One region of the Segeticoccus rhizosphaerae genome, then DNA from elsewhere that is predicted to be linked to it. Evidence: predicted binding sites of a transcription regulator. Region 1 holds the regulator's gene; the other holds the start of a gene.
What was found. Region 1 encodes Rex, which represses fermentation and respiration genes when NADH is low (regulators of the CRP and FNR family bind a similar motif). Its sites were predicted from a motif close to CTTGTGAANNNNTTCACAAG; they were not measured.
Positions count from the first base shown of each region.

Region 2: FCN22_RS06155 (geranylgeranyl reductase family protein) is a predicted target of Rex. The motif match lies at 3,300-3,319, and genes of this name have one in related genera.

Region 1 covers NZ_SWMA01000011.1:54,052-68,541, forward strand. Annotated here, with positions in the region: gene proC (pyrroline-5-carboxylate reductase) at 1-57, shown strand, start outside; gene FCN22_RS09955 (GNAT family N-acetyltransferase) at 124-585, shown strand; gene FCN22_RS09960 (GNAT family N-acetyltransferase) at 793-1,332, shown strand; gene FCN22_RS09965 (potassium channel family protein) at 1,415-2,083, opposite strand; gene FCN22_RS09970 (acetoin utilization protein AcuC) at 2,246-3,442, shown strand; gene FCN22_RS09975 (helix-turn-helix domain-containing protein) at 3,668-3,868, shown strand; gene FCN22_RS09980 (SHOCT domain-containing protein) at 3,949-4,200, opposite strand; gene FCN22_RS09985 (response regulator) at 4,328-5,008, opposite strand; gene FCN22_RS09990 (sensor histidine kinase) at 5,005-6,006, opposite strand; gene FCN22_RS09995 (30S ribosomal protein bS22) at 6,228-6,326, shown strand; gene FCN22_RS10000 (NAD-dependent epimerase/dehydratase family protein) at 6,518-7,570, shown strand; gene FCN22_RS10005 (lysophospholipid acyltransferase family protein) at 7,570-8,895, shown strand; gene FCN22_RS10010 (lipase maturation factor family protein) at 8,900-10,390, shown strand; gene FCN22_RS10015 (HAD family hydrolase) at 10,393-11,268, opposite strand; gene FCN22_RS10020 (glutaredoxin family protein) at 11,365-11,613, shown strand; gene FCN22_RS10025 (redox-sensing transcriptional repressor Rex) at 11,804-12,481, shown strand; gene FCN22_RS10030 (glutamyl-tRNA reductase) at 12,478-13,785, shown strand; gene hemC (hydroxymethylbilane synthase) at 13,782-14,490, shown strand, end outside.
Region 2 covers NZ_SWMA01000005.1:150,043-164,532, forward strand. Annotated here, with positions in the region: gene FCN22_RS06140 (NADH-quinone oxidoreductase subunit C) at 1-875, opposite strand, end outside; gene FCN22_RS06145 (NuoB/complex I 20 kDa subunit family protein) at 872-1,426, opposite strand; gene FCN22_RS06150 (NADH-quinone oxidoreductase subunit A) at 1,445-1,807, opposite strand; gene FCN22_RS06155 (geranylgeranyl reductase family protein) at 1,884-3,209, opposite strand; gene FCN22_RS06160 (demethylmenaquinone methyltransferase) at 3,481-4,170, opposite strand; gene FCN22_RS06165 (isochorismate synthase) at 4,336-5,625, shown strand; gene FCN22_RS06170 (hypothetical protein) at 5,660-6,271, opposite strand; gene FCN22_RS06175 (YkvI family membrane protein) at 6,429-7,664, opposite strand; gene menD (2-succinyl-5-enolpyruvyl-6-hydroxy-3-cyclohexene-1-carboxylic-acid synthase) at 7,819-9,630, opposite strand; gene FCN22_RS06185 (aldose 1-epimerase family protein) at 9,627-10,577, opposite strand; gene FCN22_RS06190 (AMP-binding protein) at 10,635-12,266, opposite strand; gene FCN22_RS06195 (helicase-associated domain-containing protein) at 12,364-14,490, shown strand, end outside.

The DNA of each region.
Region 1 (14,490 bases):
ACCGCCATCGAGGCGGCGGCCCAGCGCTCCCACGACCTCGCCTCCGGGCAGGTCTGATCGGCCGTGTCGGCTCCCCAGGCGCGACCCGCTCGCCCCGCCCGTCTCGAGGGAGCGCCGGTCACCGTGCGCGCCCTGGAGCCCGACGACTGGCAGGTCTACCGCGAGATCCGGCTGGCCATGCTCGCCGACTCGCCCGAGGCCTTCGCGTCACGCTACGAGGACGTGGTGCGGCGGGACGAGACCGAGTGGCGCCGGGTGCTGACCGACTGCGACCACTTCCTCGCCGAGCAGGACGGGGCCACGGTGGGCGGCGCCGGGCTGGTCGAGCACGAGGGTGAGCTCAACCTCATCGGGATGTATGTCGTGCCGGACCACCGCGGCGGGCCGGCGGCCACGCTGCTGGTTGCCGCGGTCGCTGACCGGGCGCGGGCGCGCGGTGGCCGACGGGTGCTGCTCGACGTCGTGATCGGCAACGATCGGGCGCGTCGGTTCTACGAACGGTGCGGCTTCGTCCCCACGGGGCGCACCCAGGTCGTTCCGGGGCGGGTCAGCGACCTCGAGGTCCAGATGGCGCTCGCGCTCTGAGCCGGGGCGCCGTCCGACGCCCTGGACGCATCCCGCCCCCGTCCTCGTGAGGAATCATCGTGAGGTTCGAGGCGGGTCTGCGGCCTGCTTCCTCACGATGATTCCCCACGAGCCGTCGCGTGGGGTGTGATCGGTTCCACGCACAGTTGTTGACTCTTTACCGGGTGCGGCATGGATCGGCGGGGGCGAACATGCCAGAGTGTCGTCATGAGTGAGATCAGCGTCCGTGCCCTCGGGGAAGAGGATTGGCAGGAGTACCGCGAGATCCGACTGGAGGCGCTGAAGGAGTCTCCGGAGGCGTTCGTCGCCACCCATGACGAAGAATCCGGCTACGAAGAGGACCGCTGGCGCGACCGGATGAACCGCTCCCGCCGGTTGCTGGCGCTCGTCGACGACGTCCCCACCGGGGTCGTGTCGGTCGGCCGCTCCAAGACTGGTCCGGACGTCGCGGAGCTGTTCGGCCTGTGGGTTCGGCCGGACGCACGCGGGACCGGCGTGGCTTGGCGGCTGGTCGAGGCCGGCGCCCAACAGGCCCGCGAGGACGGCCGCACCCACCTGGCCTACTGGGTGGGCACGGACAACGGCCGTGCCGTGGCCTTTGCCAGCAGCTTCGGCTTCCGCCCGACCGAGAACCGCCGCCCCATGCGGGTCCAGAGCGCGGACGGCGACGGCGAGGAGACCGAGATCGCGATGGTGCTGCCGCTCGGCTCCGACCCCGGAGCGGTGCCGAGCTCCCTCCTGCACTGAGGACGTTCAGGGGCGCGAGGCGAGTCGCTCGATCAGCTCCGTAGGGCCGCTCACGATGATCTCGTCCGGATAGGGACAAGGATCAGGGGCGCGAGGCGAGTCGCTCGATCAGCTCCGTAGGGCCGCTCACGATGATGCTGTGGTGGGCGCCCACCTTGGTGTCGGGCACGGCATGGGTGAAGGCCTCGCCGGGAGCCTTGACGCCGACCACGGTGACGCCGTACTTGCTGCGGATCTGGCTCTGGCCGAGCGTGAAGCCGACCATCTCGCGCGGTGGCGTCATCTTGACGATGGCGTAGTCGTCGTCGAACTCGATGTAGTCCCGCATCTTGCCGTTGACCAGGTGTGCCACCCGGCGCCCCGACTCGGCCTCGGGAAAGACCACCTGGTGCACGCCGATCCGCTCGAGGATGCGCGCATGCTCCGACGAGACCGCCTTGGCCCAGATCGAGGCCACCCCGGCGTCGACCAGGTTGCCGGCCGCGAGCAGTGACGACTCGACGGAGGAACCAATGCCGACCACGGCCACCGAGAAGTTCTTGACCCGGATCTGGTGCAGCGTGTGCGGGTCTGAGGCGTCCTCGGGCACCACCCGGTCGAGCTTGCCCGCGAACTTCTCCGCCCGCTCCTGGTTGCGCTCGAGGGCCAGCACCCGGTAGCCGATCCGGCTCATCTCGAGCGCGGCCGCGGCGCCGAAGCGGCCGAGGCCGATCACGAGCACTTCCTCGTTGTACAAGCGGTTCTTCGCCATGACTTCCTCTATCGGTGGAACGGCCCGGACGTCGGTGAGGCACGCTCCCACCACGTCGCGGGAGCCGCAAGCCCCCATCGTGCCCCACCCGGCGCGGCGCAGCGTGCCCGCATGTCGACGCAGGCGCGTGTGATTCCGCGGCGCACGGGTAGCGTGCCCCGCATGTCGACGCAGGCGCGCGTGATCTGGGACCCGGGCTTCACCGCCTACGACTTCGGGCCCGAGCACCCGATGAACCCGGTCCGCCTCGACCTGACGGTGCGGCTCTGCCGGGAGCTCGGGCTCCTGGACCTGCCCGGCGTCGAGGTCGTCGCCCCGAGCGGCCCCGACGACGACCAGCTGTTGACGGTGCACGACCGGGAGTACGTCGACGCCGTGCGCGCCATCTCCGCCGACCCCGCGTCGGCCGACGGGCGGTGGGGGATCGGCACCGAGGACGATCCCGCCTTCCGCGGGATGCACGAGGTCAGTGCCCGGATCGCGGCGGGCACCGTCGACGTCGCACGGGCCGTCTGGGAGGGCCGGACCGAGCACGGCGTGAACTTCTGCGGCGGACTGCACCACGCGATGCGCCGCCGCGCCTCGGGCTTTTGCATCTACAACGACGCGGCGGTGGGCATCCGGTGGTTGCTCGACCACGGCGCCGAGAAGGTCGCCTACGTCGACGTCGACGCCCACCACGGCGACGGTGTCGAACGCGCCTTCTGGGATGATCCGCGCGTCCTGACCATCTCGCTGCACGAGAGCGGGCGGGTGCTCTTCCCGGGCTCCGGCTTCCCGGGCGACATCGGAGGCCCCGACGCCCGGGGAAGCGCGGTCAACGTCGCGCTGCCGCCGGGCACCGGCGACGGCCATTGGCTGCGTGCCTTCCACGCGGTGGTCCCGGCGCTGCTGCACGCCTTCGCGCCCGACGTCCTGGTGACCCAGCAGGGCTGCGACTCGCACTACTCCGACCCGCTGGCACACCTGGCGCTGTCCGTGGACGCCCAGCGGACGTCATACGAGTCGTTGCACCGGCTCGCTCACGAGGTGTGTGACGGCAGGTGGGTGGCGCTCGGGGGCGGGGGCTACGAGCTGGTCGACGTGGTGCCCCGGGCATGGGCGCACCTGACCGCCATCGCGGCACACCAGCCGGTCGAGCTGGTGACGCCGGTGCCAGAGGGCTGGCGCGACTACGTGCAGATGCTGCTCGGCCGGCCGGGCCCGGCGCGGATGGGCGACGGCGTGGCGGAGGACGGCCGGGTCTGGTGGAAGGCGTGGGAGGTCGGCCACGACCCCGCGGACGCAGTGGACCAGGCGGTCATGGCGACCAGACACGCGGTCTTCCCGTTGCACGGACTGGATCTCTGGTTCGACTGAGGTCCACGGCTGACCTCGGTGACTCGTTTGACCTGTTGAACCTGGTTGAACCTGTTTTGACCGTTGCCTGCGGCGTGTCGGCTGGACATTGTCGAAGATTTATCCCCCACCTGCTTTCCCAACGGCCACTTCTGCCTCTATCGTGACCTCACACACCATCAGCGTGCGCAGTCAGTCGGAGGGGAAGCCGTGCTGCCTGCCACGTGGAGAGATCGAGGTAAGGCCATGGCAGACGAGCGCCAGCTCGGCGAGGTCAACTTCCTGACCGTCGCGGAGGTCGCCTCGATGATGCGGGTCTCCAAGATGACCGTCTATCGACTCGTGCACGCCGGTGACCTGCCGGCGATCCGCGTCGGACGGTCGTTCCGGGTTCCCGCAGACGCGGTGCACGACTACCTGCGGACCAGCTACATCGACACGGCCTGAGGTGCACCGGTCGCGGCGAAGCCGCGACCATCTTCGCGCGGGCGGGCGGGCCGAGGAGATCGGCCCGCCCGCCCGCGTGTTCACCGCCCCCTGGTCTCACGCAGGACCGCCAGCCTTGCGCGGTACTCCTGCTCGTCGATCTCGCCGTCCACGTAGCGCTTGCCCAGGGCGTCCTCGGCGGAGGACTGCCAGCGTCCTTGCCCGCGCCACCAGAACCGGCGCGCCACGAACCAGACGAACAGCCAGAACACCACGAACCATGCCAGGGGGATCAACGGGAACCACCAGTGGAACCCGGCGCCGTCGTGCCACATCGTCGTCAACATCGTCATGCCTCTTTCGTCGGTGAGCCGGTCCTTCGCGACCGGACACCTCGACGATGCCGACCCGGTTCCTGCGCCGTCGTCACCCCGCGGGAGGCACTCGTCCTACGTCCTGCACGGTCTGTTCGAGCAGGGCTCAGAGCCAGCCGGGGCGGATCAGGCCGCCCTCGTAGGCGAGCACCACCAGCTGCGCGCGGTCCCGGGCGCCCACCTTCACCATGGCCCGGCTGACATGGGTCTTCGCGGTGGCGGGCGACAGGAACAGCCGCCCGGCGATCTCCTCGTTGGACAACCCCTCGCCGACCAGGGCGACGACCTCGCGCTCGCGCTCGGTCAGCCGTTCCAGTGCGGCGATCCGCTCCGGGTCGGGCCGGGTGCCCGCGCGCTGTCCCACGTGGTTGATCAGCCGCCGCGTCACGCTCGGCGAGAGGGCGGCATCACCTGCGGCCACCGACCGGATGGCGGCGAGGAGGTCGACCGGCTCGGTGTCCTTGACGAGGAACCCACTGGCGCCGATCCGCATCGCCTCGAGAACGTATTCGTCCAGTTCGAAGGTCGTCAGGATGATGACGCGCACGTCGGCCAGCCCCGGGTCGGCGCAGATCTGTTCGGTGGCCTGCAGCCCGTCGGTGCCCGGCATCCGGATGTCCATGAGCACCACGTCGGGCCGCTCCTCGCGCACGAGGCGCACCGCCGCCTCCCCGTCGGACGCCTCGCCCACCACCTCCGTCGCCGGGTCGGAGTCGAGCAGCGCCCGGAGGCCGGCACGCAGCAGGGCCTGGTCGTCGGCGAGGACGACACGGACGGATGGACTCATGGTGCCTCCGAGGTGGTCTGGTCGGTGCTGCGCGGGAAGCGCGCCTCCACGGTGAAGCCGGTGGGGCGCGGCCCGGCGTCGAGCCGCCCGCCCAGGGCAGCCACGCGCTCGCGCATGCCGACGAGGCCCAACCCGATGGCAGCCCCGGGGTCGTCGGGCCGCCTAGCCTCCGGCCGGCCGTTGTCGGTGACGCGGACGCCGACGCCGCCCTCGTCATACGCGATCTCGATGCGGGCGCGCGTGGCGGACGAGTGGCGTCGCACGTTGGTCATGGCCTCCATCACCACCCGGTATGCCGCGGTGTCGACCGCGCTCGTGACGGCACCCCGCGAACCGGTCACCGCGAGGGTCCATGCGACCGGGCCCTGTTCGGTCTGCTCGACCAGGGCCGGCACGTCGAGCAGGGTGGGCGCGGGCGAGCGCGTGGCCGAGCCGGGGTCGCGCAGCGTGTCGAGCACGACGCGCACCTCCTCGAGCGCGTCGTGGCTGACCGACTTGATGGTCTGCAGGGCGGGCCGGGCGTGGTCCGGCTGCTCGTCGAGCAGGTGCAGCGCCACCCCTGCCTGGACGTTGATCAGGCTGAGTGAGTGGCCGATCACGTCGTGCAGGTCGCGGGCGATGGCGACGCGTTCGCGGGCGGCCTCCCGGTCGCGGGCCAGACCGGCCTCTCGCCGGGCAGCCGCCCAGCGCTCACGGCGACTGCGGATCACCTCCACGAGCAGCGCGGCGATCGGCGCGCCGAAGATCGGACCGACCGGCTGGCCCAGCGCGGCGTAGACGACGGCGGCGATGATCGCCACGCCGAGGGCGGCGAACCGCCAGCGGGCCAGCGCCACGATCGCCACCGGCCCGACGAGCAGCAGCGCATAGCCCCAGGGGTCGATGGACCCGCCGTGGAAGCGCGCGGCGCCGGTCGAGCCGCCCACCTGGAGGAAGCCCGCCAGCACGGCGAGCGCCCAGACCGGTGCGGCCGGGAGCGCGCGACGGTGACCTGGCATGGTGCGACGGTAGCCGTGCGGGCGCGTGAGCGGCGACCCTCCGGGGGCGTATGCCGTGTGCCTCCTCCGGGAGTAGCACCGGGTCCCGGCCACCCGCGGTTTGGGTGAGCACGGTCCGGACGGTACGCTGACGCGGAATGTTCGGCGTGGTGCCTCGTGCACGACCACTCGCGTCGGCACGCATCCTCGACACCGCACCACCAACGACAGGCAAGGAACTCATGGGCTCCGTCATCAAGAAGCGCCGCAAGCGCATGGCCAAGAAGAAGCACCGCAAGCTGCTGCGCAAGACGCGCCACCAGCGTCGCAACAAGAAGTAGCATCCGCGGTGTCCTGAGCCAGGCTCGGAGGCCCCACACCAGGTCCTCGTCCCGCGCGGGACGAGGACCTTCGTGTTCCGGGGCGGCTCGCTACGATTGGCGGGCCGGCCGGATCGGCCTGCACACGGCATACCGATCGCACGGCACGCAGGACCACGCAGGAGCACACGCCGACGGAAGCAGGTGAGGAAGTGGCGGGACGCGAACGCTGCATCCTCGTGACCGGTGTGTCCCGCTATCTCGGTGGCCGCTTCGCGCAGCTGCTGACGGTTCAGGCCGAGGTCGACCGGGTCATCGGGGTCGACGTGGTGCCGCCCCCGCACGACATCGGTGGCGCGGAGTTCGTGCGGGCCGACATCCGCAACCCCGTGATCGGCAAGATCATCGGCCAGTCCGAGGTCGACACGGTCGTGCACATGAACGTCATCGCCACGCCTCTCTCCGCCGGCGGCCGCACGTCGCAGAAGGAGATCAACGTCATCGGCACGATGCAGCTGCTCGCGGCGTGCCAGAAGGCCTCGAGCCTGCGCCGGCTCGTCGTGAAGTCGTCTGCCGCGGTCTACGGCTCGTCGCCCCGCGATCCGGCGATGTTCACCGAGGACATGGGCCCGAAGGTGTTGCCACGAGCGGGTTTCGGCAAGGACTCGGTCGAGGTCGAGGGGTATGTGAGGGGCCTGTCCCGACGCCGTCCCGACGTCGAGATCACCATGCTGCGGTTCGCCAACATCATCGGGCCGAAGATCCGCACCGCCCTGACCGACTACTTCTCGATGCCGGTCATCCCCACCCCGCTCGGCTACGACGCCCGCTTCCAGCTCGTCCACGAGGACGACGCGTTGCAGGGGCTGCTGCTGGCGACGCTCGGCCCGGACGCCGGCATCGTCAACGTCGCGGGTGACGGCGCGCTGTCGTTGCGGCAGGCGGCGCGTATGGCGGGTCGCCCCACGGTGCCGGTGCCCACCGTGGTCGGTGGTCCGGTCGGGCAGCTGACCAAGCGTGCCGGCCGCGCGGACTTCTCGTCTGACCAGGTGCAGTTCCTGTCGTTCGGCCGCGGGCTCGACACCACCCGGATGCGCGAGGTCCTGGGACTCGAGCCGGAGCACACCACGCGTTCGGCCTTCCTCGACTTCGTCGCGGGCTCTGGGCGGTCCCCGCTGGCGGCAGCCGGCTCCGCGCTCGAGGGGATCTCGCACGCGGCCGGCGCGGTGTTGTCCCGCGCGCTCGAGCAGGGAGGGCGCACCTGATGTCCGACTCCAACGTCGTCCCGCTCCCGCCGGGGCGGGGGTCCGGCCGGCCCACCGGCACGGGCGGACGGTCCGGTTCGCGGCGGACGCCATCGCCGGCGAAGCGGACCGGCGGGTCGGACGCCCTGGCGGCCGGTGCGGCGCGGGCCAGCAACGAGCGCTCGCGCCGGCGCAGCACGCCGTTGCTGAATCCCGACCGCGACCCGGCTACGGCAGCACGGGGAGACACGACGGGCCGGGCGGGGGAGTCGGGCGCGCGCGGCACTCCCCGCGCGCCTCGCACCCGCCCGAGGCGGCCGGCCCGTCCGGCCCGCACCGTCCTCGCGCGAGACACGTCCCCTCCCGGCCCGGCCCCCACGGCCGAGAAGGGCCACCACGTGGAGGCCACCTCTGCGCCCGGGGCCGCGACATCCACCGTCGAGTCCCTGGTCACCGCCGTTGTCAGGGTGCTGCGGGCGACGGCCAGCGCCTCGGGCCTGTCCGGTGACGAGGTCGAACAGCGGGTTGCCGAGACGCTGGCCTTCCTGCGGCGCCGGCTGACCGGTGACTACGTGGTCGACGAGTTCGGCTTCGACCGGGACCTGACCGACCACGCGTTCCTGCCGCTGCTGCGACCGCTCTACCGCAACTGGTTCCGGGTCGAGGTGCGGGGCATCGAGAACATCCCCGACACCGGCAGCGCCCTGGTGGTGGCCAACCACTCCGGCACCATCGCGCTCGACTCGCTGATGACACAGGTCGCGGTGCACGACGAGCACCCGAACGGTCGCTACCTGCGGATGCTCGGTGCCGATTTGGTCTTCCAGAGCCCCGTGATCGGGGAGGTGGCCCGCAAGAGCGGGTCGACCCTCGCCACGAACGCCGACGCCGAACGCCTGCTCGCGGCCGGCGAGCTGGTCGGTGTCTGGCCGGAAGGGTTCAAGGGCATCGGCAAGCCGTTCAGCGAGCGCTACAAGCTGCAGCGCTTCGGCCGTGGCGGTTTCGTGTCCGCCGCCCTGCGCACCGGGACCCCGATCATCCCGTGCTCGATCGTGGGCGCGGAGGAGATCTATCCGATCCTGGGCAACCTCAAGACCGTCGCCCGGCTGGTGGGCGCGCCCTACGCGCCGATCACGCCGACCTTTCCCTGGTTCGGTCTGCTGGGACTGGTCCCGTTGCCCAGCAAGTGGATCATCGAGTTCGGAGCCCCGCTCGACACCGCGGCTCTGGGGCCGACGGCCGCCGATGACCCGATGCTCGTCTTCGACCTCACCGACCAGGTCCGCGAGACCATCCAGCAGACGCTCTACTCCCTGCTGCTGCAACGCCGGTCGGTCTTCTTCTAGGGCGATGCCCCCGGTGATGGACAGCCTGTCCGCCGTCGAGCCGGGGTGGTTCGTCGGCGAGGGAGGGTGGACCGGGCGGTTCCTCGTCCAACGCGGCCTGGCCGCGATCTACCTCGTCGCCTTCCTGGTTGCGGCACGCCAGTTCCGGGCCCTGCTCGGCGACCGCGGGCTGCTCCCGATCCGCGACTTCCTGCGCGTCGTGCCGTTCCGGCGGGCACCGAGCCTGTTCCACTGGCACTACTCCGACCGGGCCTTCGCCGCGGTTGCCTGGTCGGGAGTGGTGCTGGCGGCGGTCACGGTCGTCGGGCTGACCGAGAGGGCCCCGCTGCCGGTCTGCATGGCGGTCTGGGCCGTTCTGTGGGCGCTCTACCTCTCGATCGTGAACGTGGGCCAGACCTGGTACGGGTTCGGTTGGGAATCCTTGCTGCTCGAGGCCGGCTTCCTCGCGATCTTCCTGGGTGACGCGGCCACGCCGCCACCGGTGCTCGTGCTGTGGCTGCTGCGCTGGGTGCTCTTCCGGCTCGAGTTCGGGGCCGGCCTGATCAAGCTGCGCGGCGACCCGTGCTGGCGGGACCTGACCTGCCTCGACTACCACCACGAGACCCAGCCCATGCCCGGCCCGCTGAGCTGGTGGTTCCACCACCTGCCCCGGCCGATGCACCGGGTCGAGGTCGCGGCCAACCACGTCACCCAGCTCGTGCTGCCCTTCGGGCTGTTCCTGCCCAAGCCCGTGTCGAGTGCGTGCGCCCTCGTCATGATCGTCACCCAGCTGTGGCTGGTGCTGAGCGGCAACTTCTCCTGGCTCAACTGGGTCGCGATCGTGCTGGCCGCCTCGGTCCTCGACGACCGGTTCGTCGGCCGCGCGCTCCATGTGGCGACGCGCGCCCCGGCGCCGAACACGGCATACGTCGTGGTGGTGGTGCTGGTCACCGCCCTGGTGGTGGGGCTCAGCTGGCGACCGGTGCGCAACCTGCTGTCCGGCAGCCAGGTGATGAACGCGAGCTTCGACCGGCTGCACCTGGTCAACACCTACGGCGCGTTCGGCAGCGTCACGCGACGCCGGTTCGAGATCGTCGTCGAGGGCACCGCCGATGCGGGGCCCGCCGAGGACGCCGTGTGGCGGGAGTACGAGTTCAAGGGCAAGCCGGGGGACCCGGGGCGCCTGCCGCGCCAGTTCGCGCCCTACCACCTGCGGCTCGACTGGCTGATGTGGTTCATCCCGCTGTCGCCGCGCTACGCCGACCCGTGGTTCGGCCGGATGCTGCGCAAGCTGCTCGAGGGCGACCGTGAACTACTGAAACTGTTGCGGCACAATCCGTTTCCCGACGAGCCGCCGGTCCGTGTGCGGGCCAGGGTCTATCGCTATCGCTTCACCACACGGCAGGAGCGGCGCGAGACGGGGGACTGGTGGCACCGCACCTATCTGCGCGATCTCGTCCCCCCGACCACCCGGCACGAGACGTGGACGCGTGCGTCGCCGCCGGCATGGTCCTGAGATCAGTGTCGGAGGCGGCGGGCTCCCGCCGAGGCCAGTGCGCCGCCGAGCGCGGTCAGCGCGAGCGCCTGCCCACCGAGCCGGGCGGCCCGGCGGCCGGTGCGGTAGTCGCGGATCCGCCACCCGTGCTTCACGGCGTGCGTCCGGAGGGCCGCGTCGGGGTTGACCGCGCACGGGTGCCCCACGAGCGAGAGCATCGGGATGTCGTTGGCGGAGTCGGAGTATGCCGAGCACTCGGCCAGGTCGAAGCCCTTTTCCGCGGCCAGCGCGGCGACCGCCGTGGCCTTGGCCGGTCCGTGCATCGGGTCGCCGACCAGACGCCCTGTGTAGACGCCGTCCACGCTCTCCGCGACCGTGCCGAGCGCTCCGGTGAGGCCGAGCCGGCGCGCGATGACCGCGGCCACCTCCACCGGCGTCGCGGTGACCAGCCACACCTCCTCGCCGGCGTCGAGGTGCATGGCGGTCAAGGCACGGGTGCCCGGCCAGATCTTGGCGGCCATCACCTCGTCGTAGACCTCCTCGCCGATGCCGGTGATCTCGGAGACCGAGTGCCCGGCGACGAAGGCGAGCGCCTGCTCCCGGATCTGGTGGACGTGCTTGAGGTTCTCCCCGCGCACGATGAAGCTCAGCTGCTTCCACGCCATGGCCCGCACGTCGCGCAGCGTGAAGAACTCGCGCTGCCACAGGCCCTTGGCCAGGAGGTAGATGCTCGCCCCCCGCAGGACCGTGTTGTCCACGTCGAAGAAGGCCGCGGCACGGGGGTTCGGTGGCACCGCCAGGGCGTCGTCCAGCTCCGGCGCCATCGTGGGCGAGACCTCGAGGGCCTCGGCGCCGGGCGCGACGACGCGCTCCCGCTGTTCCTGCGCCTCGCCCTGCATGGGGCTCAGCGTAGGTCAGGGCGAAGGCGTGCGGCCGATCACGGCATACGGGCACGGAGGTGGGCCCGGTGGCCGAGGCGACCTACGCTGAGGACCATGAGTGACGACGAGCCGCGCGTGACCCTCATCGGGAAGCCGGGGTGCCACCTGTGCGACCAGGCGCGGGAGGTGATCGAGCGGGTCGCCGTCGACCTGGGGGTCGGCTGGACCGAGCTGTCGATCCTCGACGACCCGGCGCTGCGGGAGCGCTATGCGGAGCAGATCCCGGTCACCCTGGTCGACGGCCGGCAGCACGACTACTGGCGGGTGGACGAGGACCGGCTGCGGTCGGCGCTGTCCGGCTGACACGCCCGCTCCAGCCGACCCGGGCCGTCGGCGTGTCGTGCGGGGCCCGGAGCCGCACCTATCAGAAGTGCCCGGGTTTGCGCGACTTTGTGCGCACGTTCACAAAGACCTACTCTGGGGGGGACCTCATTCCTCCGGTTCGGGCGTTTGGTATGGCGCCCTAAATCGACAGAGAGGAGCCGGTGCGCCAGTGACCGCCGACCCCGCCGCTCGTCGTGGGATACCCGACGCCACCGTGGCGCGTCTGCCCGAGTATCTCCGGGCGCTCAGCAGCCTCGCCGGGCAGGGTATCGGATCGGTCTCCTCCGAGGAGCTCGCGGCCGCCTCGGGCGTGCGCTCGGCCAAGCTGCGCAAGGACCTGTCCCACCTCGGTTCCTACGGCGTGCGTGGCGTCGGGTATGACGTGGACCTGCTCGCCGCGGAGATCTCCCGTGAGCTGGGGCTCACCCAGGACCGCTCGGTGGCCATCATCGGGATGGGCAACCTGGGCCGCGCCCTCGCGGCCTACTCCGGCTTCGTCACCAAGGGCTTCCGCATCGTGGCGCTCGTCGACGACGACCCCGCCGTGGTGGGGGACACCGTCGCCGGGATCACCGTCCGCGCGCTGGACGACCTCGACCGGCTCGCCGCCGAAGGTCTGTCCATCGGCGTCATCACGACCCCGGCGCACTCTGCGCAGCTGGTCTGTGACCGGCTGGTGACCGCCGGGGTGCACGCCATCCTGAACTTCGCGCCGTGCGTGCTCGCGGTGCCCGACGAGGTCGACGTGCGCAAGGTGGACCTGTCCACCGAGCTGCAGATCCTCGCGTTCCACGAACAGCGCAAGGCCCTCGCCTCTGGCCTCGGCCTGGAGGAGGTTGCCCCGTGAGTCTGCTGGTCCTCGGGCTGTCACACCGGTCGGCGCCCCTCGAGCTGCTCGAGCTGGTCGCGCTGTCGTCCGAGCGAGCCGCGCAACTGGCCGACACCGTGCACCGTGCCGAGAGCGTCGGCGAGGCCGTCGTGGTCGCCACCTGCAACCGGGTCGAGGTCTATGCCGACGCGGTGACCTTCCACGGTGCGGTGAGCGAGATCGGCGAGGCCCTGTCGCGTGCCACGTCGGTGCCGATGGAGCGGCTGCGTGAGCACCTCTACGTGCACTACGAGGACCGCGCGATCGCCCACCTCTTCTCGGTCGCCTGCGGCCTGGACTCGATGGCCGTCGGCGAGGGGCAGATCCTCGGCCAGCTGCGTGAGGCGCTGCGCAGTGCCCAGCGGCAGCAGAGCATCTCCTCCATCCTCGGCGACCTCTTCCAGCACGCCCTGCGGGTGGGCAAGCGCGCCCACGCCGAGACCGAGATCGACCGAGTGAGCGGGTCGCTCATCGAGGCGGGACTGGAGCGGGCGGGGACCACCCTCGGGCCGCTCTCGCAGCAGCGGGTGCTGGTCGTGGGGGCCGGGTCGATGAGCAGCCTGGCCGCGATGACGTTGTCCCGCCGGGGCGCTCGCGAGCTGGTCATCCTCAACCGCACCGCCGCCACCGCCGAGCGCCTCGCGACCGCGACCGGCGGGTCGGCCCGCCCCTGGGGCGCCCTGGCCGAGTCCCTGACCGACGCCGACCTGGTCATCTCGTGCACCGGGGCGGTCGGACACGTCATCGACGCGGCTTCGGTGACCGCGGCGCAGACCGCCCGCTCGGGCCGCCACCAGGTGTATGTCGACCTGGCCCTTCCGCGCGATGTCGACCCCGAGGTGGGTCACCTCGCGGGCATCACCCTCGTGGGCCTCCGCGAGGTCGGGCAGCTGCTCGACGACTCGAGCACCGCTCCCCCCGTGCAGGCCGTCGAGGACCTCGTCGTGGGGGAGGTCGGCGCCTTCCTGGCCGGCCGCCGGGCCAAGTCGGTCGCGCCGACCGTGGCGGCGCTGCGCTCCCGCGCCGCCGACGTCGTGGCCGCAGAGCTCGTCCGCCTCGAGCAGCGCGCACCATCGCTGTCGGAGGAGGAGCGCGCCGAGGTGCAGCTCACCGTGCACCGGGTCGTCGAGAAGTTGCTGCACGCGCCGAGTGTGCGGATGAAGGAGCTGGCCGTGTCCGGGGCCAGCGGCGACTACGCGCAGGCCCTGCGCGACCTGTTCGACCTCGATCCCCACGACGTCGCCACCGTCTCGGTGCCGCCCGAGCAGGGGGGCCTCGCATGACGATCCGGCTCGGCACCCGCCGCAGCGCGCTCGCGACCGCCCAGGCCACCTGGGTGGCCGACCGGCTGCGCCAGCTCGGCCACGACGTCGAGCTCACTCCGATCACCACCTTCGGCGACACCAGCTCCAGGCCGCTGTCCGAGATCGGTGGCACGGGCGTCTTCGCCACCGGCATCCGCCTCGCCCTGCACCGCGGGGAGATCGACGTGGCCGTGCACTCGCTCAAGGACCTGCCGGTGATCCCGGAGCCCGGACTGCACATCGCCGCGATCCCCGTCCGCGAGGACCCGCGTGACGCCCTCGTCGCCCGTGACGGACTCACTCTGGGTGAGCTGCCGTCGGGCTCCGTGGTCGGCACCGGCTCGCCGCGCCGCGCCGCCCAGCTGGCCGCGCTCGGCCTCGGACTGCAGGTGCGGTCGATCCGCGGCAACGTGGGCACCCGACTGGGACTCGTCGCAGACGGCACCTGTGACGCCATCGTGCTGGCCCGCGCGGGTCTCGCCCGGCTCGGGCAGCTCGACGTGGTCACCGAGGTCCTCGACCCGCTGCAGATGCTCAGTGCGCCGGGCCAGGGCGCCCTCGCCGTCGAGGTCCGAGCCGACGACCAGGCGATGGTGTCGGCGGTGGCCGTCCTCGACGACGACGACACGCGTGCCAGCGTGAACGCCGAGCGAGCCGTGCTCGCCGCGCTCGAGGCCAGTTGCA
Region 2 (14,490 bases), on a different contig from region 1:
TACGACCTCCGCTGGTCCGGCGGCGGCACGGTGGCGCCCTTGTACTCCACCGGGATGCCACCGAGGGGGTAGTCCTTGCGCTGGGGGTGGCCCGGCCAGTCGTCCGGCATCAGGATCCGCGTGAGCGAGGGGTGCCCGTCGAACTCGATGCCGAACATGTCCCAGGTCTCGCGCTCGTGCCAGTCGGCCGAGGGGTAGGTCGCGACGATGGAGGGGATGTGCCGGTCGTCGTCGGGACAGGACACCTCCAGCCGGATCCGCCTGCTGCCGTGGGTGATCGACAGCAGGTGGTAGACCGCGTGCAGCTCACGACCGGTCTCTTGGGGATAGTGGACCCCGGAAACGCCCGTGCACACCTCGAACCGCAGCGCCGGGTCGTCACGCAGGGCGCGCGCGACCGCGGGCAGCGCTTCGCGTGCGACGTGGAGGGTCAGTTCGCCCCGGTCCACCACGACGCGCTGGACCGCGTCGCCGTAGGTCGTGTCGTCACCGTCGCCGAGGCCGCGCTCCAGGGCGTCGGCAACCTCGTCGAAGTAGGAACCGTAGGGCCGAACCGCCGCGGCCGGGAACAGGATCGGTGACTCCAACCCGCCATACCCGCTGGTGTCGTTGCCCAGTGAGGAACCGAACATGCCCTGGCGCTCGCCGATGACGACCGGCTCGGGAGCCGTGCCGGGCTCGGCGGGCAGGTTGGGCGGCTCGGCGGCGGTGGGGGCACCACCGGTTTCCTGCGCGGCCGTCGTCGACACCTTCTGCTCCGGCTTGTCGGCCGCCGGCGTCACCTCGGCCTTTTCGCCGTTGTCACTGCGGGCTGCCTCCGGCTCGCCTGACGCCGAACCGCTCGCTCCGCTCGTGCCCTCGCTCGGCGGCGTCATGCCAACAGCCCCTTCATCGCGTGCGTCGGCGTCGCCTCGAGAGCGGCCTGCTCGGCCGCGCGCGCCGCCTCGACCCGGTTGACCCCCAGCTTGGAGTTCTGGATCTGCTGGTGCAGCACCAGGATCGCGTTGATCAGCATCTCCGGGCGGGGCGGGCAGCCCGGGAGGTAGACGTCGACGGGGACGACGTGGTCGACCCCCTGCACGATCGCGTAGTTGTTGAACATGCCGCCGCTGCTCGCGCAGACGCCCATCGAGATGACCCACTTGGGCTCGGGCATCTGGTCGTAGACCTGGCGCAGCACGGGCGCCATCTTGTTGCTGACGCGCCCCGCCACGATCATCAGGTCGGCCTGCCGCGGCGTGGCGGAGAACCGCTCCATGCCGAAGCGCGCGATGTCGTAGTCGGGGGTGCCGACCGCCATCATCTCGATGGCGCAGCAGGCGAGCCCGAACGTCGCCGGCCACACCGAGCTCTTGCGCATGTAGCCCGCGACCTGCTCGACGGTGGTCAGCAGGAAGCCCGCTGGCAGCTTCTCTTCAATACCCATGATCTATCGGTGTCCCATCTAGTCCCACTCCAGGCCGCCGCGGCGCCAGACGTAGGCGTAGGCGACGAACACTGTGAGGATGAACAGCACCATCTCCACCAGCGCAAAAAGGCCCATCTTGTCGAAGGCCACGGCGAACGGGTAGAGGAAGACGCTCTCGATGTCGAAGACGATGAACAGCATCGCGGTGATGTAGTACTTGATCGGCACCTTGCCGCCGCCCTCGGCCTGCGGCGTCGGGTTGATACCGCACTCGTAGGCGTCGAGCTTGGCCCGGTTGTAGTGGCGGGGGCCGGCGATCGGGGCGATCATCACCGAGAACACCGCGAAAGCCGCGCCGATGCCGGCGAAGAACAGGAGTGGGACGTACGAGTGGCTCATGACCTCGCGCTCCCCTTTCGGATGCTCGGTGTGGTCAGGGCTCGTCGGCGCACAATCCTAGGCCCGGTGCGATTCGTCATGCCGCTGGGGCCATCTTGGAGAGCGCGTTGATCAACCGGTCGCTCGCCGCACCGCCGTGCGGCTCGGTGAGGTTGGCCATGATCTTGAGCATGAGCTTCATCAGCGTGGTGCGCGGCAGGCCGTAGCGGGTGGCGAGTCGCATGACCTCGGGATGACCGATCATCTTCGCGAATCCCCTCCCCAGCGTGTAGTAGCCGCCGAGCGCATCCTTCATCACCGCGGGGTAGGACCGCAGCACCCGCTCCCGCGCGTCGTCGGTCTGCCGGGCGAAGGCCTGGGCCACGACGTCGGCGGCCAACCGCCCGGACTCCATCGCGTAGGCGATGCCCTCACCGTTGAACGGGTTGACCATCCCCCCGGCGTCACCCACCAGCAGCAGGCCCCGGTCGTAGTGCGGCTGCCGGTTGAAGCCCATCGGGAGGGCGGCGCCGCGGATCGGCCCCGTCATCGTGGAGTCGTTGTAGGTCCACTCGGCCGGCATCGTCGCCACCCAGCGCTTGAGCACGTCCTTGTAGTCGACCCGGCCGAACGCCTTGGACGTGTTGAGGATGCCCAGGCCGACGTTGCTGGTGCCGTCGCCGACGCCGAAGATCCAGCCGTAGCCGGGCAGGAGGATCTGGGTGTCCGGATCGTCGGCCTTGGGCGCCCACAGCTCGAGCCAGGACTCCAGGTAGTCGTCGTCGTGACGGGGGCTCTCGAAGTACGTGCGCACCGCGACGCCCATCGGGCGGTCGTCGCGCTTGGGTCGGTCCATCGACAACGACAGGCGGCTCGAGTTGCCGTCGGCCGCGACAACCAGGGGCGCGCCGTAGACGACCTCGTCGCCGGTGCCGCGACCCTTCTCGTCGACCGGCCTGGCCCGGACGCCGACGATGTGCCCGGTGCGGTCGTCCAGGACCGGACCGACCACGTTGGTGCGCTCGTGCAGCCGGGCGCCGTGCTTGACCGCGTGCCTGGCCAGGATCTCGTCGAAGTCCTGCCGGGTCCGGACCAGCCCGTATGGCGGGAAGCTGGCCAGGTCGGGCCAGTCCAGCTGGAGCCGCATGCCGGAGCCGAGGATGCGCAGTCCGTGGTTCTTGATCCAGCCGTCCTCCTCCGGCGTCGGGATGCCGAGGGTGATCAGCTCCTTGACCGCGCGCGGGGTGAGTCCGTCGCCGCAGACCTTCTCCCGCGGGAACTGCGTCTTCTCCAGCAGCAGCACGTCCAGACCCGCCATCGCGAGGTAGGCGGCAGTTGCCGAACCACCCGGACCGGCGCCCACCACGATGACGTCAGCGGTCTCGGCAGCGGTGGGGGCCGTCGAGGCGGTCGCGGAAGAGATCTTCGATGAGGGTGCGGCGGAAGGCGGGAAGGTGCTCGACCCCACCCGGGACACGCTGCTGCTGCTCTCGCTCACGACTGCCTCTGCACGCTTGTGAAGATCTTCACGAACTCGACTTGGCAGTCTATGACGGAAGGCTGGATCTGTCGTACCAAGGCGCACCTAACCTCCTCTGGCATCTCCCTCGTGAGGAATCTTCGTGAGGTCCGGTGCCCTCCTGAGGGCCGGAACCTCACGATGATTCCTCACGGCGGTCGGGGTGGGGGAGGTCTCAGCGGCGCGCCCGGTGGAGGGCGACGATGCCACCGGAGAGGTTGCGCCAGGCGACGTCCTGCCACCCGGCCGACGCCAGCATGGTGGCCATGCCCCGCTGGTCGGGCCAGGCCTGGATCGACTCGGCCAGGTAGACGTAGGAGTCCGGGTTGGAGCTGACCCGCCGCGCCACCGGCGGCAGCGAGCGCATGAGGTACTCGGTGTAGATGGTGCGGAAGGCCCGGTTGGTGGGCTGGCTGAACTCGCAGATGACCACGCGGCCGCCGGGTGCCGTGACCCGGTGGAACTCCTCGAGGGCCGCCTGTGGGTCGGCGACGTTGCGCAGCCCGAAGGACATGGTGACCGCGTCGAACGCGCCGTCCCTGAAGGGCAGGTGCAGCGCGTCGGCGGCGGTGAACCCCAGGTCCGGGCGGCGGCGGAGACCGGCTCGCAGCATGCCGAGCGAGAAGTCCGCCGGGACGACGTCCACCCCCCGGTCGGCGAACGGCTCGCTGCTCGTGCCGGTGCCGGCCGCGATGTCGAGGACCCGTTCCCCGGGCCGGGCGTCCACCGCCGCGAGGACCGCCTTGCGCCAGCGCCGGTCCTGCCCGAGGGAGAGGATGTCGTTGGTCAGGTCGTAGCGCCCGGCCACGTCGTCGAACATCGAGGCGACCTCGTCCGGGCGTTTGTCGAGGCTGGCGCGGGTCATGGCCCCATCCTCACCCATACCCGCCCTCGACGGGCAGACGGCCGTCCCCGTGCTCGTTTCGCCCTGTCTTCTGTCGCCCAGACCGGTGTGCCAGCTCGAAACCGTCCGTCGAAACGGCTTGGGCGACGCACAGGCCGGCGGCGGACAGACGTAGGCTGTGCCGCCGTGAGCACCCTGCACGAGGCCCCCGAGTCGGCCGCATCCGCGCCGCTGGTGGCGCGCACCGTCGATCTCGCCGACCCGGGCCCGTTGCTGGCCCTGCTGCCGGATCGGCCCCCGGACGAGCTGGCGTCCTGGCTGCGCGGCGACGACGGTCTGGTCGGCTGGGGCAGAGCGCTCACCTTCGAGACCTCCGGCCCTGAGCGGTTCGCTGCCGCAGAGCACTGGTGGCGGGAGGTCGTCGGACACGCCGTGGTGCGTGACGAGGTCGGTCTGCCGGGCACCGGCCCGGTCGCGTTCGGGTCCTTCTGCTTCGCCGACGACTCCCCGAGTGGGGCGGCACTCGTCATACCCGAGGTGTTGGTCGGTCGACGCGGCGAGCGGTGCTGGCTGACCACCGTGGGGCTCGGCTCACAGCTGCCCGGGGCACCCGCCGTGCGTCCTGCCGAGGCGCCGCGCGCCCCGGAGTCGGTCGCCTTTGCCGACGGCGCCCTGACCGGGGCGCAGTGGTCCGGCGCGGTGGCCGAGGCGGTCGGGCGGATCACCCTGGGCGGGATGGACAAGGTCGTCCTCGCGCGTGACCTCGAGGTGAGCACCGACGGGCCGGTGGACGTCCGCTGGCTGCTGGGCCGGCTGTCGGCGTCCTACACCAACACGTGGGTCTTCGCGGCCGACGGCCTGGTCGGGGCGACCCCGGAGCTGCTGGTGCGGCTGGAGAAGGGCCTGGTCACCTCCCGCGTCCTCGCCGGCACCATCCGCCGCACCGGCGACGACAGCCACGACCTCGCTCTCGCGGCGTCGCTGGCCCGGTCGTCCAAGGACCTCGAGGAGCACGAGTATGCCGTGCGCTCCGTCGCCGACGCGCTGCGGCCGCACTGCTCGTCGATGAACGTGCCGGAGTCGCCGTTCGTGCTGCACCTGCCCAACGTCATGCACCTGGCCACGGACGTCGCCGGGGTGCTGTCGGGCGCCGCGACCTCGCTGGGGCTGGCCGCCTCGCTGCACCCGTCGGCCGCGGTGTGCGGCACGCCGCGGGAGGTCGCCGCGCAGGCGATCGCCGAGCTGGAGCAGATGGACCGTGGTCGGTATGCCGGACCGGTCGGCTGGATGGACGCGAGCGGTGACGGTGAGTGGGGCATCGCGCTGCGCTGCGGGTCGGTCGGGCCGGGCGATCCCGACCGGATGCGGCTGTTCGCCGGTTGCGGCATCGTCGCGGGGTCCGACCCCGAGTCGGAGCTGGCCGAGTCCGACGCCAAGCTGGTGCCGATGCGCGACGCGTTCACCGGCACGCCCTGAGGCCGCAGACGCTGGGCAGCGGATCCTGCTCGTCCTACCGAGCCTCGTCGTCGAGCTGGGCGGGGTAGCCGGCGCGCAGCGCGGCCACCGATGACGGCGGCGTGAGCACCTCCGCCTCGCCTCGGCGTGGACGCCTTCGCCGGGCGCCGTAGCCGGCCGGCGTCCAGGTGGTCAGGTGGTCGTCGACGACCACCGCCGGACCGGTAGCGGTGCGGACGAACACGCCGTCTGGGAGCTCTCGCCACGGCATGGCGTGCACCCGCCGGGTGTGGGTGCCACGCACAATCCGTTCGCCGTGCAGCTGACGATTCATCTGCTTCGCCGACGGGGGCGGCACCGACAGTGCGTCCGCCCAGGCGTCCCGGTAGGTGAGGTAGGCGCCCCGGCGGCACTCGCCGCAGGGCCGGTGCCCCGCCGCCAGCGACACCGCCTCGTCGTGGAAGTACAGCCAGGTGAAGTGGTGCGGCAGCCACTGCTCGCTCCACCGCCCCCGGAAGTCGAGCGCGCAGGTGATCCACAGATCGCCGGCGTGGAACCGGCGGATCCGGTGCCCGTCGTGCAGGATGCCGCGGTTGCCCGTCCAGGCGCAGCGCAGCGGGATCGCGACGATCTCGCCGTCCGGCGTGACCCGGTTCTGCTCAGGCACACTGCCCTCCTCCACCCGGCATACGACCCGTGGCTACCTGTGGCTCCCTGTGGCTCCCTGTGGCTACACGGCATACCACGTGTGGGACCCCGGGCACGCGGCGCTGCCGGGGAAGCCGCGCCGCGCGGGCGGCGTGGCTTCCCCGGCAGGTCTCGGGTCAGACGGGGTCGAGCTCGCCCTCGTCGGCCCGCACGTCGGACCTCTCGTAGGTGCCGGGCTCGGTCGGCTCGGTGAAGGCACGGCCCTGCTTGGTCACCATCAGGTAGGTGCCTCGCACCAGCAGCGGCACCGCGAACACGACGATCATCGCGTAACCCATGGCCGTGTAGCCCTTGGCCACCAGGTCGATGATCCCGACCTGGGCGAGCAGCACCGACAGCCCGAGGGTGACCACTGCGACTCCGCCGGCCCAGGAGCGGCTCATCTTGGGCCGCTCGACGTCGACGAGGTTCTGGTCGACCCGCGCCACGAGGGCGTAGATCATGCCGGTCGCCGTCTCGATCAGCGTCCAGCCGACGACGATGCCGAAGACCACGACCACCCAGGCGCCCTCGGACCCGAGCATCTCCAGCCACGGGACCGTGGCGCCGAAGATGTCGTCACGGGGGTAGAAGCCCATCAGCGCCACGTAGGTGAGGAACCATGGGATGGTCATCAGCAGACCGGAGACCAGACCGGCCACGGCGGTGTCGCGCATGCGGGTCTGCCGGTGCACGGTGAACAGCGCCGCGGGGTAGACCGCGAGGTTGTAGCCGACGTAGAGCACGCCGGACCACAGGATGGCCCAGATGCTGACGGTCGGGTGCAGGGAGTGGTTGCCGCTGCTGAAGGTCTCCGCGATCGCGTCCCAGTTGCGCATGATCACCAGCGTGGCGAAGATGATGTATCCGACGTAGAGCAGCACCGTGCCGACCGACTTGAACCGCTCGATCACGCTCTCGCCGAAGAAGTTGAGCAGTCCGACGACGACGGTGATCAGCAGGACGCCGACCCAGTAGTTCAGGCCCAGCGTGCTGTTGAGGATCTCCCCCGTCGCCGCCGCCATGATCGCGATGATCAGGATCGCGAGCAGGATGTAGACGATGTCGAAGGTCCAGTAGAGCGGCCCGATGAGCTTTTTCAGCAGGGTACGGTAGTCGAACGCCTGGAAACGCCGGGCCGTCTCGAACATCAGGAAGGCCATCAGGCCGAAACCGACGAAGATGCCGAGCCCCGCGAGCCAGCCGAGGGCGCCGTACTTCGCTCCGAACTCGACGATCTCACGGCCGGTGGCGTAACCGCCGCCGATGAGCACCGACTGCAGGATGACACCGGGCAGAAGCATCCGGCCGTATCGGCCCTCGAAGAAGCCCTGTCTCTCCGGAGGCGGGCGGGATGCGGTGTGGGAGGCCATGACGCGGTCCTTTCGTCGAGTGCTCGGGCCTTGGTCCGGGACACCATAGCCGTCGGGACGTGTGGTTTTGCTTTGCTGACGTCAACGAAATAGTCACGTTTGCAGGGGATTTCGGTTCCAGCAGTCGTGCAGCCGGCGATTGAGGCGGCGGCGGTCAGCTGCCCCGAAGCGCTTGCAGGGCCGCGGCCCGCACCCGGGAGTGCATGCGGCGGTGGCTCTCGCGCGGGACGGGCACCTCGACCACCCGCAGGCCGTCCGACCGCTCGCTGACCGCGTCGGACAGCTCGTCGCGTGTCTCGGCCAGGATGTGGCCGACGCCGTGCGCGCGGCACAGGTCTGCGAGCGACGTGCCGGTCGGCGTGCCGAAGATCCGCTCGAAATCGGCTGCGCGAGAGGGATCCCCGGGCTCGAGCGTGGTGAAGATCCCGCCGCCGTCGTCGTTGGTCACCACGATGGTGAGGTCGGGACGCGGTTCGTCCGGGCCGATGAGCAGGCCGTTGGTGTCGTGCAGGAAGGTCAGGTCACCCATCAGCGCGTATGCCGACCGCCCGCCGGGGGCGGCCGCCGCCCCTGCGTCCGCCGGGTCACCCTCTGGTGTCGCGCCCTCGGTCGGCGCGGCCCCCCGCGCCAGCGCGATCCCGACCGCCGTGGAGACGCAGCCGTCGATGCCTGCCAGGCCGCGGTTCGCCAGCACCTCGAGGTCGTGGTTGCCGTGGCCCGGCGACACGGCCAGGTCGAGGTCACGCACCGGGTTGGACGACCCCAGGAACAACAGGGCCCGATCAGGGAGAGAGGCGAGCAGCGTTTCGGCCAGCGCGAGTCCGGACGGCCAGGCCGCATCATCGGCCAGGACGGCGCGGCCGGCCTCGTCGACGCACTTGCCGGCCTGGGTCCACTCGGTGAGCCACTGGGGGTCGTGCTCCTGCAGCGCCGGATCCAGCTGGTGGAAATCGCGCCAGCTCCAGACGTGCGCCGCCTGCGCGCTCGGGTCGGACCACTGGTCCCGCGTCGTGACGACGTGCAGCTCGACCCCGGCACGCCGGACCAGGGCCGCGACGGCACGCGAGAGCGTGACCCGTCCGACGACCACGACGTGGTCGGGGGCGTGGGCATCCACCCACTCCGTCGCGGTCAGCAGCAACGGTCCGCGCGGGAGCACGCTGCCCTCGTCACCGTCGCAGGAGGACCCGAACGGCTCGGCCACCGCCGGCCAGCCGACACGTGCGGCCACGGCCGCCGCCTCCGCAGCCATATAGGGCTGAGGGAGGTCTCCGATGACGACCAGGGTGCGGGCCCCTGCCGCGAAGTGGCTGTTGTGACCCGACGGGACGCGGTAGGAGACCCACGCCCGTCCGTCGGGACGCCCGGCCAGGGACTCCGGCCAGCCGGAATCCGCTTCCACCACGGCCGGATCGGGCACGAGCGGCTCTCGCAGCGGCACGTTGAGGTGGACCGGCCCGGCTCCGAGCTCGTTCAGCCCGCCGACGGCGGCGGCACGCGCACGCGCGACGACCGATCGCCATACGGCGTTCTGCCCGGCCCGACGCTCCGGCGCGCCGAGGTCGTGCGACCAGCGCACCGCCCCACCGAAGATCCCGACCTGGTCGGTCGTCTGGTTGGCTCCCGTGCCGCGCAGCTCCGGCGGACGGTCCGCCGTGATGAGCAGCAGCGCGACGCCGGCGTGGTGCGCCTCGAGGACGGCCGGGTGCAGGTTCGCCACGGCTGTGCCCGACGTCGTGACGACCGGCACGACACCGCCGCCGCCCTTGACCAGGCCGAGGGCGAGGAAACCGGCGGAGCGCTCGTCGACGCGCACGTGCAGGCGCAACCTGCCGGCGCGTTCGGCCTCCTGCAGCGCGTAGGCCAGCGGCGCGGAACGGGAGCCCGGGCAGAGCACCGCCTCCCGGACCCCACCACGCACCAGCTCGTCGACGAGCACGGTCGCCAGGGCGGTGGACGGGTTCACGACGCAGCGGCCGGGGTGATGCCCCACGAGGCCGAGAACTCGGCGCCGGGCTTGAGCGTGAGCAGCCCGGTGCCGGAGTTGAGCGCGTCCGCGGGGCAGGTCATCGGCTCCACCGCGACCCCGCTGGTGCGGCGCAGCGGCTCGGAGAGCGTGTCACCGGTGAAGACCTGTGCCCAGGGGTAGGCCGCCGCGTCCGCCCACAGCGTCGTCTTCACGCCGGTGCCGTCGCCGCCGGCGGGTCGCTCGATCGAGACCCGCCAGCGACCGTCCGAATCTGCCTCGAGATCGGTGAAGGCGTTGTCCAGGACGGCGTTGCCGATCGGTCGCCCACCGCGGTAGTCCAGCTCGGTGCCCTCCAGCGGAGACGTCCCGCAGGGGATCAGCCGCTCGTCCACGTCGACCGAGGTGACCGCCGGCACCGTCAGGGTGAGCTCATCGACGCGCGCCTCCGTCGCCGTGAGATAGGGGTGGGCCCCGAAGCCGAAGGGAGCGGGCGTCATACCGACGTTGCGGGCGTGCGGTGTCACGGTGAGCCCCTCGTCATCGAGGAGATAGCCGACCGTGAGGTCGAGGCTCCAGGACCAGCCCTGCTGGGGGCGCAGCCGACACGCCACCGTGAGCGACGCGTCCGAGCGGTCCGCGACCGACCAGAGCGACCAGCGCACGAGGCCGTGGATCGCGTGGTGCCGCGGCGGTTCCGTGAGCGCGAGCTGGAGCTCCTTGCCCTCCTCGAAGGAGTAGCGTCCGTCGCGCACCCGGTTGGGCCAGGGCATCAACAGCTGTCCGCGACCGCCCGAGCACTGCTCGTCCACGGCGTAGCCGTGCACCACGTCCCGCCCGGCATGCGTGTAGCTGCGCAGTCCCCCGCCGACCTCCACCACGACGGCCTCGTGCTCGCCGTGCCGGATCGTCCACTGCTCACCACTCGGACTGGCTGCGGTCTCCATGCCGCCGACCCTATGACTCCGCCGCGCCGCTCGCGAGTGACGTACGGCGGGCGCCTCTCAGGACCCGCCCAACAGCTCCGTCGCGCGCTCGCGCATCTCGACCTTGCGGATCTTGCCGGTCACCGTCATCGGGAACTCCTCGACGACGTGGACGTAGCGCGGGATCTTGTAGTGCGCCAGCCTGCCGGTGCAGAACTCCCTGACGTCGTCGGCGGTGAGCGGATCCTGTCCGGGCTTGAGGATCACCCAGGCCATCAGCTCCTCGCCGTACTTCTCGTCGGGCACGCCGATCACCTGCACGTCCGCGATCGCGGGGTGGGTGTAGAGGAACTCCTCGATCTCACGCGGGTAGACGTTCTCCCCACCACGGATCACCATGTCCTTGATCCGCCCCACGATCGACACGTAGCCCTCGTCGTCCATCGTCGCGAGGTCGCCCGTGTGCATCCACCGGGCGGCGTCGATCACCTCGGCCGTCTTGTCCGGTTGGCCCCAGTAGCCGAGCATGACGCTCGTGCCACGGGTGCACAGCTCCCCCGGCTCGCCACGCGGCAGGGTGCGGCCGTTCACCGGGTCCACGACCTTCACCTCGATGTGCGGCATCACCCGCCCGACCGTCTCGGTGCGGCGGGCGAGGTCGTCGTCGACCCGGGTCATCGTCGAGACCGGCGAGGTCTCGGTCATCCCGTAGCAGATCGCCACCTCGTCCATGTTCATCTCGGCCACCACCCGCTTCATCACCTCGACGGGACAGGGCGATCCGGCCATGATGCCGGTGCGCAGGGCGGACACGTCATACGAGCTGAAGTCTGCCAGCCCCATCTCGGCGATGAACATCGTCGGCACGCCGTAGAGGCTGGTGCAGCGCTCGTCCTGGACCGCCTTCAGCGTCGCCGCCGGCTCGAAGGACGGCGCGGGGATCACCATGCACGACCCGTGCGACGTGGCCGCCAGGTTGCCCATGACCATGCCGAAGCAGTGGTAGAAGGGCACCGGCAGGCAGATCCGGTCCTGCTCGCTGTAGCCCACCAGCTCGCCCACGAAGTAGCCGTTGTTGAGGATGTTGTGGTGCGACAGGGTCGCGCCCTTGGGGAACCCCGTGGTGCCCGAGGTGTATTGGATGTTGATCGGGTCATCGGCGGTGAGCGTCACCATCCGGTCCGTGAGCTGTTGCCGGTCCACCGTGGAACCCGCCGCCACCAGCTCGTCCCAGCTCGGTTCGCCGATGTAGACCACGTCGGTCAGGTCGGGGCAGTCGCCGCGGACCTGGTCGACCATCGACCGGTAGTCGGAGGTCTTGTGCCGGACCGCGCTGACCAGCATCCGCATGCCCGACTGCTTGACGACGTAGGCCAGCTCGTGTGACCGGTAGGCCGGGTTGACGTTGACCAGGATCGCGCCGATCTTGGCCGTGGCGTACTGCAGCAGGGTCCACTCGGCACCGTTGGGCGACCAGATGCCGATCCGGTCCCCTGCCGCGACCCCCCGGGCGAGCAGCCCGAGCGCCAACGCGTCCACGTCCCGGTCGAACTCGGCGTAGGTCCACCGCCGACCGCTCGGCACGTCGACGAGGGCCTCACGGTCGGGGAAGCTGGCGGCCGTGCGGACCAGGTTGTCGCCGATCGTGTCGCCCAGCAGGGGCGAGTCCGACGTGCCGGACGCGTAGGACGGTTGGGCAGGAGCGGACACGGGGCCTCCAGGGTCGAAGCGGTGCTGGCCCCTCCATCTTTGGCACCGGGCGCCCTCTGGGCAAGCACCCGTCCCGGATCCGGATAGCGTATGACGAGTGCCTGCCTCACGTGCGTCCCGTCGCTCCCCCTCCCGGAGCCTGGCCGAGGACGTCCGGTCGCGCAGTGACGAGGAGCTGCGCGACCTGGTCCGATCGCGTCCGGACCTGGCCCGGCCCGCGCCGGCCGACCTCACCAGCCTGGCCGCCCGCTCCAGCACCCGCGCCAGTCTGCAGCGCGCCCTCGACACCCTCGACCGGGGCCACCTGCAGGTGATCGAGGCGCTGCTGGTCACCGGCGAGCCGGACGAGCGACAGACCGCGGCGCTGATGGGCATCTCGGTGTCGGCACTACGTCCCTTCCTCGACCGGCTGTGGCGGATCGCGTTGCTGTGGCGCAGCCCCGAGGGCCTGCGCGTGGTGCGCACGGTGGCCGAGCTGATCGGCCCCCATCCGGCAGGTATCGGGCCACCTGCAGCCGATCTGCGTGCCGGCGACAGCGCTGCGGGACAGGCCGTCACCACACCGGCGGGCGCTGACCTCGAGAAGTCGGTCGCGATGTCCTCCCCCGAGGCCCGGGCGATCCTGGACCGCCTCACCTGGGGTCCACCGGTGGGTGTGCTCACGCCCGAGGGACCCCTGGCTCGAGCCGGCCGCGAGCTGGTGACGGCCGGACTGCTCGTCCCGACCGCCGACGACCAGGTGATGCTCCCGCGCGAGGTCGCCCTGCACCTGCGGCACGGGCGCCTGCACCGCGAGCCCCGCCTCGAGCCGCCGCCTGCCCCCTCGCACGTTCGCGCGCCGGAGTCGGTCGACTCGGCCGCGGGCGCACCGGCCGCCGAGCTCCTCGGCCACCTCGACGAGCTGGCCGAGGAGTGGGGGGCGCGGCCACCACGAGTGCTGCGGGCCGGAGGTCTCGCGGTGCGCGACCTCAAACGGCTCGGAGCGGTCCTCGACCTACCCGTCGAGCATGCGGCCTTCGTCGCCGAAATGGGCTACGCCGCAGGGCTGCTCGCGGACGACGGCGCCCTCGAACCCAGCTGGGCACCCACCCCCGCCTACGACGAGTGGCAGCAGCAGCCCGGCGAACGACGCTGGTGCCGGGTCGCGGCCGCCTGGCTCGCGAGCAGCAGGGCCCCTTCACTGGTCGGGTCCAACGCCGTCGGCTCGGGCACGGTCAACGCGTTGAGCGCGGCGGCGGTCTGGCCGGCCGGCAGGCAGCGCCGGGCGGATGTGCTGCGCGAGCTCGCCACGCTGGCGCCCGGCGCCGCCCCCGGCATCGGGGTCCTGGAGGACCGCATCCGGTGGCGTCGCCCGCTGCGACTCCCCGAGGGGGTCGAGACCAGGATCGACGTCGTGCTCCGCGAGGCCGACTGGGTCGGGGTCACCGGCGGCGGCGCGTTGAGCGCGGCGGGTCGGCTGCTGCTCGAGGACGACCTCGACGCGGCGACTGCTGCGATGGCCGAGCACCTGCCGGCACCCGTCGAGGAGATCCTCCTGCAGGCCGACCTCACGGCGATCGCGCCCGGACGCCTCGACGGCAGCCTCGCGCGCTTCATGCGGCTCGCGTCGGACGTCGAGTCCCGCGGCGGCGCCACCGTCTTCCGCTTCTCCCCCGACAGCCTGCGCCGGGTCTTCGACGCGGGCTGGTCGGCGGCGCAGGTGCTCCAGACCCTCTCCGACGCCAGCCGCACTCCCGTCCCGCAACCACTGGACTACCTCGTCCACGACGTCGCACGCCGGCACGGGCAGACCCGGGTCGGCTCGGTGAGCTCCTACGTGCGCAGTGACGACGGCGCGGTGCTCGACGCCATGGCGGCCGACCGGGGCCTCCGCCCCCTGCGGCTGCGCCGGATCGCCCCGACCGTGCTCGTGTCGCCAGCACCAGCCACCACCACCCTGGAGATGCTGCGGGACAACGGGTTCACCCCGGCGGCCGAGTCGCCGGAGGGCGGCATCGTCGTCCCGGCAGCGAGCCGACACCGCACGCCTCCTCGCCGGGCCGCGACCTCACCCGTGCAGGTCACCCGGGTGGACGACGACTACTCGACGACCCTCGTGGCGGCGCTGCGCGCGGGTGAGGAGGCCACGGCATACCGACGTCAGCAGGACGAGTCGCGAGTCGGCCCGCGGCTGCCGGCCAGTGATCCGACGGTGACCCTCGCGCTGCTGCGGGAGGCAGTGGCC